DNA from 4 places in the Mesorhizobium sp. B2-5-11 genome. Region 1 is predicted to be linked to each of the others. Evidence: predicted binding sites of a transcription regulator. Region 1 holds the regulator's gene; each other region holds the start of a gene.
What was found. Region 1 encodes LexA, which represses DNA repair genes until DNA is damaged. Its sites were predicted from a motif close to TGTTCNNNNTGTGTTCNG; they were not measured.
Positions count from the first base shown of each region.

Region 1 (2,201 bases):
CGATTTCCGCCCGAGGCAGTTCCTCGAGCACCCCAACGATCCGGCGAACCTGGAGATCGCCGATCAAAAGACTGATGTAGATGTCGGCGGCTTCGGCAGGATCGTCACAGGCGATCAGGCCGGCCCGACTTGCGGTTCGAAGCAGGTCGCCAACAAGCGGCATTATGGTATTGCGGCCGAATTGCGCGATCGATTGGCCAAGCGTGCCTGTATCGTTGACGTCGCCGGCCGCGGCGCGATTGAGCGCCACCGCCTTGTCGCCCGTCACGAGGGTCAGCAGGACTGGCCCGAGCAAGTTCAGGGTTTCGAGCGGATCGCGCGCCTGGTGAAGGGCGTCCTCCAGCAGCTTCCTTGCCTCTCCCGCATTGGCTTCGATCAAGGATCGAAACAGGGTCTGCTTGTTGCCGTACCAGTTGTAGAGGGTTTCGTTCGAGGCCGATGCCCGCTTGGCGATAGCAAGCAGGGAGGCGCTCTTGTAGCCGGTTTCCCGGAGCACCGCATAGGCGGCCTCCTCTATCCGTTCGCGTCGCGCGGCCTGCTTCGGCGTGGTCATTGGTGTTCCTCTTCGAAAACCGTACATTATTATACGGTTTCGTCAAGCGAACGGGAAGCAAGGAGCGAGCGAACGCAGCCCATCGCGACCAGTGGTGGTGCCTCGTCGTTTTCCGGCGGGAAGTTGGCATTTTGGTTTCGTTTCGTTCACGAGCCGCAGGGGTTTCTAATCCGCCCAAACGCACCCCGCACCTGCCGGTCACCCAGCTTGCAGGCATGTGCCAAGAGTGGAGACCGGTCGGGCCACAGGCCATTAACCAAAATAGTTTCAAAGGGCCCGGGAGCGCATTGACGACGGACCGCGCTGGCAGGATGCTGGCTGCGGGAGGGCATTTCGTTTCCGTCGCCTTAACAAATTCATTAAACTTTAAATGGTTGCGGAACACAACTGGAACAGATAGTGTTTGTTCTGGGTTTGTTTTCTGATTCTGGTTCCAGACCCTTTGTGCAATGCCTTTGGGGGCCGCCATGCTCACGCGCAAGCAACATGAACTCTTGATGTTCATCCATGAACGGCTGAAGGAAAGCGGCATTCCGCCGTCCTTCGACGAGATGAAGGAAGCGCTGGACCTCGCCTCCAAGTCGGGAATTCATCGGCTGATCACGGCGTTGGAGGAGCGCGGCTTCATTCGCCGCCTGCCCAACCGGGCGCGCGCGCTGGAGGTGCTGCGCCTGCCGGACTCGATCGCGCCGGGTCTTAACGCGGCAAAGAAGTTCTCCCCGAGCGTCATCCAGGGCAGCCTCGGACAGGGCAGCAGCCCTAGCCGGCAGATCAAGCCGGCGACGTCTTCGCGTCTGCCCGCTGCCGGCAATGACGACGATGCGGTTTCAGCGGTGTCGATCCCGGTCATGGGTCGCATCGCAGCGGGTGTGCCGATCGACGCCATCCAGCATCAGACGCATTCCATTTCAGTGCCGCCTGACATGATCATGGGCGGCGAACACTATGCGCTGGAGGTCAAGGGCGATTCGATGATCGAGGCCGGCATTTTCGACGGCGACACGGTCATCATCCGCAATGCCGACACCGCAAGTCCCGGCGAGATCATCGTGGCCCTGGTGGACGAGGAGGAAGCAACGCTGAAGCGCTTCCGCCGAAAGGGTGCTTCGATTGCGCTCGAGGCTGCCAATCCGGCCTATGAAACACGTATTTTCGGACCGGACAGGGTCAAGGTGCAAGGCAAGCTGGTCGGCCTGATCAGGCGCTACTGAGCGGGGTCGGCGGTGGGCTTTTCGGGTTTACGGTAAGGCGGCAGTCCCCTTGCCTCGCGTGAGAATTTCCGCTGTTCGTGCCAAGGCCGATATGGCCTGTCGACGGCAAAGCTGACCCGTGCCGGTGCCGTCGCCGATTGCTGGTCGAAGAAGACGGCGGCACTTCCCTTACGAGCGAGCTGCCGCTTGGTGATGACGAGAACCAGCGGATTGTGGCAGGGATCGTAGCCCGCGGGGTCGTTGATGACGATCAGATCCGCATAGGAGCAGGCCCTCCAGGCGTCCTTGCGATCCTCCACCTGCGCGATGATCGCCCCCGAGGTATGCCGGGCCATGCACAGGCCCGTGAAGCAATAGAAAGGCGCTCCCGCCGGAAGTTGCGCGGAATCGAAGATGTCGAACTGTCGGTCTCCGCTGTCGAACAGTTCCGGCGCAAC
Region 1 covers NZ_VFUK01000001.1:1,335,377-1,337,577, forward strand. The annotation lists gene FJ490_RS06840 (TetR/AcrR family transcriptional regulator C-terminal domain-containing protein) at 1-553, opposite strand, end outside; gene lexA (transcriptional repressor LexA) at 1,021-1,764, shown strand; gene FJ490_RS06850 (ComEC/Rec2 family competence protein) at 1,758-2,201, opposite strand, start outside.

Region 2 (2,201 bases), on a different contig from region 1:
CGGATATTCCTATTTCTGGTCCCGCGCAGGAACCTGATATTCCTCGGCCGTGGTTCCACGCGTCACGATGACCGTCTTGAATTTCGGCTTCTCCGGCTCCTTTGCCACGGCGTCGAACAGCGAGCCGGCTGCGGCCTGCGCCTTGCCCGCCACCGATCCGCCAAAGGAGGAGATGGTGGTGACACCGTCCTTGCCCTCGCCGCCCTCGCTGGCGGAGCGAAGCGACAGCGACAGCGTGCCGACAGTGCGGGCCAGCGCCACTTTCTGCGCGCCTTCGGTGGTCACCTCGATGGTTATGGAATTGGCCACCTGCGGCGTCGTTTGGCGCTCGTCGGCGCCCTGCCCGACGCTCAGCACCTTCGCGTCGGCAACGACGATCTCTGAGGTGATGGTCGAACCGGCGGCGCCTTGCGCATTCTTGGCCACTTCCTGGATTTCGCCGGCATCGCGCGTCAGCACGACATCGACCCGGTCGCCCGGCGTGACGAAGCCGCCGACGCCCGCGATCTCGTCGGTGCGGATGGTGACGGCCCGCATGCCGGGCGTCAGCATGTTGGAGAGCGTGGCGCGGCCATTCGGGCCGGACAGCTTTGTAAGCAGCACCGGTTCGTTGACCTCGATCGGCGACAGCACCACGCGGTTGCCGTCCCCGAGCAGTCCATCGATGGTGGCGAAGGCGCCCTGCGGCAGCGAATCCTGCGGCCACGGAATTTCGCTGAGTTTCGCGCGGTCGAGATCCATGCCGTACCGCAACGGTGCATTCGCCACCACGATGGTCTTGAATTCGACCGTCGGCGCGGCGGGCGCCGCGATCGACGCGGTTTTCTCCTCGGCGTCGGCCCTGGCCTGGCGCTTGACCCAGAAATCCGCGGCAAAGATCGAGATTGCGCCGAAAACGGCGGCGATGCCGATCATCGTTATGGCCTTGCCCCTCACGCCCAAACCCCTGGTGCCCGTAGTTTCTTGTTATGTTGGCTCACGCTAGGCGGCATTGTTAAAGAATCAGGAATCTTCTCGCTGGCTATCCGCCTGATTTCCGCCGGCTTGGTTATCGAATGGTTTTAGGATAAGAGGGGGTTAATCCCCGAACGTAACAGGAACCTCCGTCGCTTGGCGCTGAAAAGCGTGGCAGTATCGGCGGGTGATTCGCAGCTTGGGCTCTATGGCAGGCATGGACGACAACAACGATCTTTTCGGCAATCTGGAGAAGCAGCCGCAACCGGTTCGCACACCGGCGCGTCCGGCCGATCCGCTGGTGCAGGCGGCAGCCAAGCGTCCGGCGGCGGCGTCTCGTGACGGCTCAGAGGGCTACAGCGCCGCCGATATCGAGGTACTCGAAGGCCTGGAGCCCGTGCGGCGCCGTCCGGGCATGTATATTGGCGGCACCGACGACAAGGCCATGCACCATCTGTTCGCCGAGGTTATCGACAACTCGATGGACGAGGCGGTTGCCGGCCATGCCACATTCATCGATGTCGAGCTTTCGGCTGACGGCTTTCTCACCGTCACCGACAATGGCCGCGGCATTCCCGTCGATCCGCATCCGAAGTTCAAGAAGCCAGCGCTCGAAGTGATCATGACGACACTGCATTCGGGCGGCAAGTTCGATAGCAAGGTCTATGAAACCTCGGGCGGCCTGCACGGCGTCGGCGTCTCCGTGGTCAACGCACTGTCGGATCATCTCGAAGTCGAAGTCGCGCGCGGACGGCAACTTTACCGGCAGCGCTTCTCGCGCGGCATCCCGGTCAGCGGCCTCGAGCACCTTGGCGAAGTTCACAACCGGCGCGGCACCAGGACCCGCTTCCATCCCGACGAGCAGATTTTCGGCAAGGGTGCCGCGTTCGAGCCAGCGCGGCTCTACCGCATGACACGCTCGAAGGCCTATCTGTTCGGCGGCGTCGAAATCCGATGGACCTGCGATCCTTCGCTGATCAAGGAAAAGGACACCACTCCGGCCAAGGCCGAATTCCATTTTCCCGGCGGCCTCAAGGACTATCTGAAAGCGTCGCTCGGCGACGAATTCCAGGTAACGCGCGAAATCTTCGCCGGCAAGAGCGACAGGCAAGGCGGCCATGGCTCGCTGGAATGGGCGGTGACCTGGTTCGGCGGCGACGGCTTCATCAACTCCTACTGCAACACCATCCCGACCGGCGAAGGCGGCACCCACGAGGCCGGCTTCCGCAACGTCTTGACGCGCGGCC
Region 2 covers NZ_VFUK01000003.1:559,509-561,709, reverse strand. The annotation lists gene cpaB (Flp pilus assembly protein CpaB) at 10-936, opposite strand; gene parE (DNA topoisomerase IV subunit B) at 1,172-2,201, shown strand, end outside.
Region 2: the regulator LexA is predicted to act here: its motif matches at 1,085-1,102, upstream of parE (DNA topoisomerase IV subunit B).

Region 3 (2,201 bases), on a different contig from region 1:
GTCGCTGTTCTGGGATCGGGTCTTCGGCACGATGCGGCTCTGAAGCCAACTGGTGTGCGCCATTCGGGAAGCGCAGACAGCCATTCCCGCTTACAATTCCTTCTGCGCCAATTCCCTGAACTCGTCGGGCACCGAGCGGGCCGCCTCCAGCGCCACGGTGCCGTAGCCGACGGCCTGTTTGCCGAAACGCTCGCGGATCTTGTCGATGGCGCGGTCGGCGCCGAAGCGTGCGAGGCCCTTCCTGGTGCCGGGGCGGCGCTTTTCGTCGGCGAGGCCGAGCGGCAGTTCGAGCTGCAATTCGGCACTTTCCTCCAGATGCGAGACCGAGATCGCCAGCAGCGAAATCGTCCTGTCATGCGGATGATCGGCAAGCACGCCCCGCACCAGGTCTGTCGCGATCTCGGCCAGCATCACCGTCGCCGAGATCGGCTGGTCGAGCGTGATCGAGCGGGTGACGGCGCTGAGGTCGGCGAAGCGCACGCGCACCGTCACCGTGCGGCCGGGGCGCGCCTTGGCGCGCAGCCGGCTGGCGACCCGGTCGGCCAGATGCAGCAGGACGGGTATGTAGACGCATTCCAGTGCCGGCTTGCGGCCAAGCGCCGACTGGGCACCGGCCGAATGGGCGCGGCGACGTGTTTCCAATTTGCGCGGATCGCGGTTCCACGACAAGGCGGCAAGCTTTTCGCCGGCGGCAGGGCCGAGCAGCCGCGCCAGCGCGCCGCTGTGCGTCCTGGCCAGTTCGCCGATTGTCTGGACGCCGATCTCGGCCAGCCGCGCGCTGGTCGCCGGGCCGACGCCCCACATCAGGGAGACCGGCAGGTCATGCAGGAAGGCGATCTCGGTGCCGGGCTCGACCACCACCAGCCCATCGGGCTTGGCCACCTGCGAGGCGATCTTGGCCAGGTGCTTGGTGCGCGCCACGCCGATCGAGATCGGCAGGCCGAGTTCGCTTCGCACGCGGCGGCGAATGGTCGAGGCGATCTCCCGCGGCTGGCCGAACAGATGCGTGCAACCGGCGACATCGGCGAAGGCCTCGTCGATGGAGATGCGCTCGACCAGCGGCGTGAAATCGTCGAGCACCTTCATCGCGGCGTCGCCGAGCCGCTGGTAGTCGCGGAAATTTCCGCCGACGAAAATCAACTGCGGGCAGAGCTCGCGCGCCTTGCGCCCCGGCATGCCGCCGCGCACGCCGAAGGCGCGGGCTTCGTAGGAGGCGGCGAGCACGACGCCGCCGCCGACCGCGATCGGCTTGCCGCGCAGCGAGGGGTCGAGAAGCTGCTCGACCGAGGCGTAGAAAGCGTCGAGATCGGCATGCAGGATGGTGGGCTCCATCCCCGGTTCCTCGCGACGTTGTAGAGTATGGAACATAAAGAGAACAAACATTGCTCGCTGTCAAGCGAGGTCGCGATCCGCCGGAACATTGTCGCTCACAATCGCGTTGACGGCCGAAGGGCGCCGCGTGCGGAGGCTAGCATGGGCAACTTTGAAATGATCGATCTGGTTTGCGTCGTCAACGCCTGCTCGACCGACCGCGCCGCGGGGCGGCTGGTTTCGATGGCCAAGGCCGTGGAGGAATTGCGGGTGCTGACCGGCGATTTCGTCTCGGCCGACGAAACAGTCGCGAATGCGCTGAGTGAAGTCGCGCTGCAGTGCGGCTGCGCCGTGCTGTTCGATGAGCAGGCGGGCGCCGACATATTGCGCACGCCATAGCTCGTCGCCGGCGTGCTGCAATGCATCACGCAACCGTTCCAATTGCTTGTTTTTGCGCTATTCCGAACAGAGGGCCGTGACGCGCTTTCTGAGGCGCGTTGCCTGTGCGGGTCGTTGTCCCCGAGGCCGCCTTGGCGACATCCATCAACCGAGATGCTCCGCCCGCAGCGCCTGCTTGAGGCGCTCCAGCGCCGGCTCGCCGTCGGCAGCGAGCTTATCGGCGATCCTTGCCAGATCATCGTCGGCCTTGCGGTGCTTGCTGCCCCAGGCGCCGAGCGTGGCCAGCACGGGCACAAGGTCGATGCCGGCCTCGGTCAGGCGATAGATCGCCTTCAGCCCATGCGTGGGATCACCGCTGCGGGTGAGGATACCTTCGTCCTGCAATGTCTGGAGGCGCTCGGCCAGCGTACGCGAGGAAATGCCCTCATCGGATTGCAGGAATTCGCGAAAGTGCTTTTTTCCGGCGAAGACCAGGTCGCGGATGATGAGCA
Region 3 covers NZ_VFUK01000004.1:141,552-143,752, reverse strand. The annotation lists gene FJ490_RS14585 (sterol desaturase family protein) at 1-43, shown strand, start outside; gene dinB (DNA polymerase IV) at 91-1,332, opposite strand; gene FJ490_RS14575 (hypothetical protein) at 1,474-1,710, shown strand; gene FJ490_RS14570 (helix-turn-helix domain-containing protein) at 1,855-2,201, opposite strand, start outside.
Region 3: the regulator LexA is predicted to act here: its motif matches at 1,361-1,378, upstream of dinB (DNA polymerase IV).

Region 4 (2,201 bases), on a different contig from region 1:
ATGGTGAAGCCGGAGACCGGACAGGCGAATTTTTCCGAGAACAGGATGCGCTCATGCGTCTCGTTCTTCGACTTGTTGACCGAATCCTCGCCCGTCTGACTGGCATCGAGCGGCTTGTCGGCGAACTCCGCTACCGCCAGCCCCTCCGCGAGCTTCAGCGCGGTCTCCATGGAATCGGCAAGGCGCGTTGCGAGGTCGCCGCGCACGACGATGCGGTCCACGACCACGTCGATGTCGTGCTTGTATTTCTTGTCGAGTGGCGGCACATCAGCGATCTCATAGAAGACGCCGTCGACCTTGACGCGCTGAAATCCCTTTTTCTGCAGCTCGAGCAATTCCTTGCGGTACTCGCCTTTGCGGCCGCGCACGATCGGCGCCAGGATGAACAGGCGCGTGCCTTCCTCGACCGCCAGCACGCGATCGACCATCTGCGACACCGTCTGGCTCTCGATCGGCAGTCCGGTGGCGGGCGAATAGGGTACGCCGACACGCGCGAACAGAAGCCGCATGTAGTCGTATATCTCGGTGACGGTGCCGACCGTCGAGCGCGGGTTCTTCGAAGTGGTCTTCTGCTCGATGGAGATGGCCGGCGAAAGGCCGTCGATCTGGTCGACATCCGGCTTCTGCATCATTTCGAGGAATTGCCGCGCATAGGCCGACAGGCTCTCGACATAGCGGCGCTGGCCTTCGGCATAGATGGTGTCGAAGGCAAGCGACGATTTGCCGGAGCCCGACAGGCCCGTCATGACGATCAGGCTGTCACGCGGCAGGTCGAGATCGACATTCTTCAGATTGTGTTCGCGCGCCCCGCGAATGGAAAGATATTTATGGTCGGCCATTGCCGGTCGCCGCCTCAGATCTGGAATTTGTGGGATCGGCGGGTTTTCCCCGGCCGTCCCCTATGTAGGTATTTTTGCCGCCGCGTCGAGAGACGCCACAATTCTCGACCAAGTCGTTTAACCGTCTTTCGCACGAACGGGCAAGCGGAAAGAACAAAGACCGAACACGCTCCTGACAAAAGCGGTGGAGCAGGCGGCGTGGTTCCCATCAGGGGATATGTCGCTCGATCACATTTTTTCCGATCGGACATCGAGCGGTTGACGTCCCCGGCTGAGGGGAGCAGACTCCACAGGTCAATGAAGCCGGCTGTCTTTCGATGGCCTCGTCGCCCAAAGGCGGCCTGCGAGACGCCGCGGGCTATTGCGATCAGTGCTTCTGACGACGATTGTCGCAATGGACACAGGAGTGGAGCATGACGCCACCGGACAGTCCCTTGAGGCTCCAGCAGTGACTGGAGCCGCGGCAGGCATGAATGCCAGGGAGACGCGAGCGCCTTCCGACGTGACCCTGCCGGATGCACCAAAATCAGAGACTACTGGTCGGATCGTCGGCTGAACGCCGCGAAGCATCCGAAATCGAAAGCCGGTAAAACATTCCCGGCGAAAGATTGGATTATAGATCCAGAAAAGCCCCGTCCGTTTGCTAAAAGCACGGCGGGGCTGCTCTTTTGGGGGAACGCGGAGGTAATGACGGCCCCGACATGTCAGCTACCGCGGCGGTTTGATCCCGCCGGCGCCGACATCGACCGTGATGCTGCCGGAAATCCTGACATCGGTATCGCCGATCTTGAACCGGCCGTTGCCGTTGGCGGGGAAGGCGTCATCGGGTTCGGGCTGCGGGGCCGGCTTGGCGATGCGATAATCGCCGGCCACACCGGGCAGGCTGCCTTTCTGGCTGTCGTTGGCAAAGGCGCCGCCGGCCAGCATGAGCGCACCGGCGAAAATAGTGACGGCAAGACGCCAAGGTTGGAATAAGCGGCTGTCGATCATCGGCCGGTTATAGCGCCGCCCCGCCGAGGTGGCCAGACCGGCGGTCATCAAATCGCCGGACGGCGGGGCCGTCGCAATTCATCGTGCTTGTGCCGGTCACGCCGCCTTTTTGCGGGTGTCGTAGACATGATCGACGAGACCCCATGCCTTCGCTTCCTCGGCGGTCATGAAATAGTCCCGGTCGAGCGTGCGCTCGACCTCTTCATAGGTGCGGCCGCAATGGCGCGCATAGAGCTCGGTCATCTGCCGCTTGGTGCGCAGGATGCCTTCGGCGTGACGCTGGATGTCCGATGCCTGACCCTGGAAGCCGCCCAGCGGCTGGTGCAGGACGAGGCTGGCGTTGGGCAGCGCGATGCGCCGTCCCGGCGTGCC
Region 4 covers NZ_VFUK01000011.1:111,486-113,686, forward strand. The annotation lists gene uvrA (excinuclease ABC subunit UvrA) at 1-839, opposite strand, end outside; gene FJ490_RS26960 (hypothetical protein) at 1,548-1,829, opposite strand; gene FJ490_RS26965 (ATP-dependent Clp protease proteolytic subunit) at 1,926-2,201, opposite strand, start outside.
Region 4: the regulator LexA is predicted to act here: its motif matches at 989-1,006, upstream of uvrA (excinuclease ABC subunit UvrA).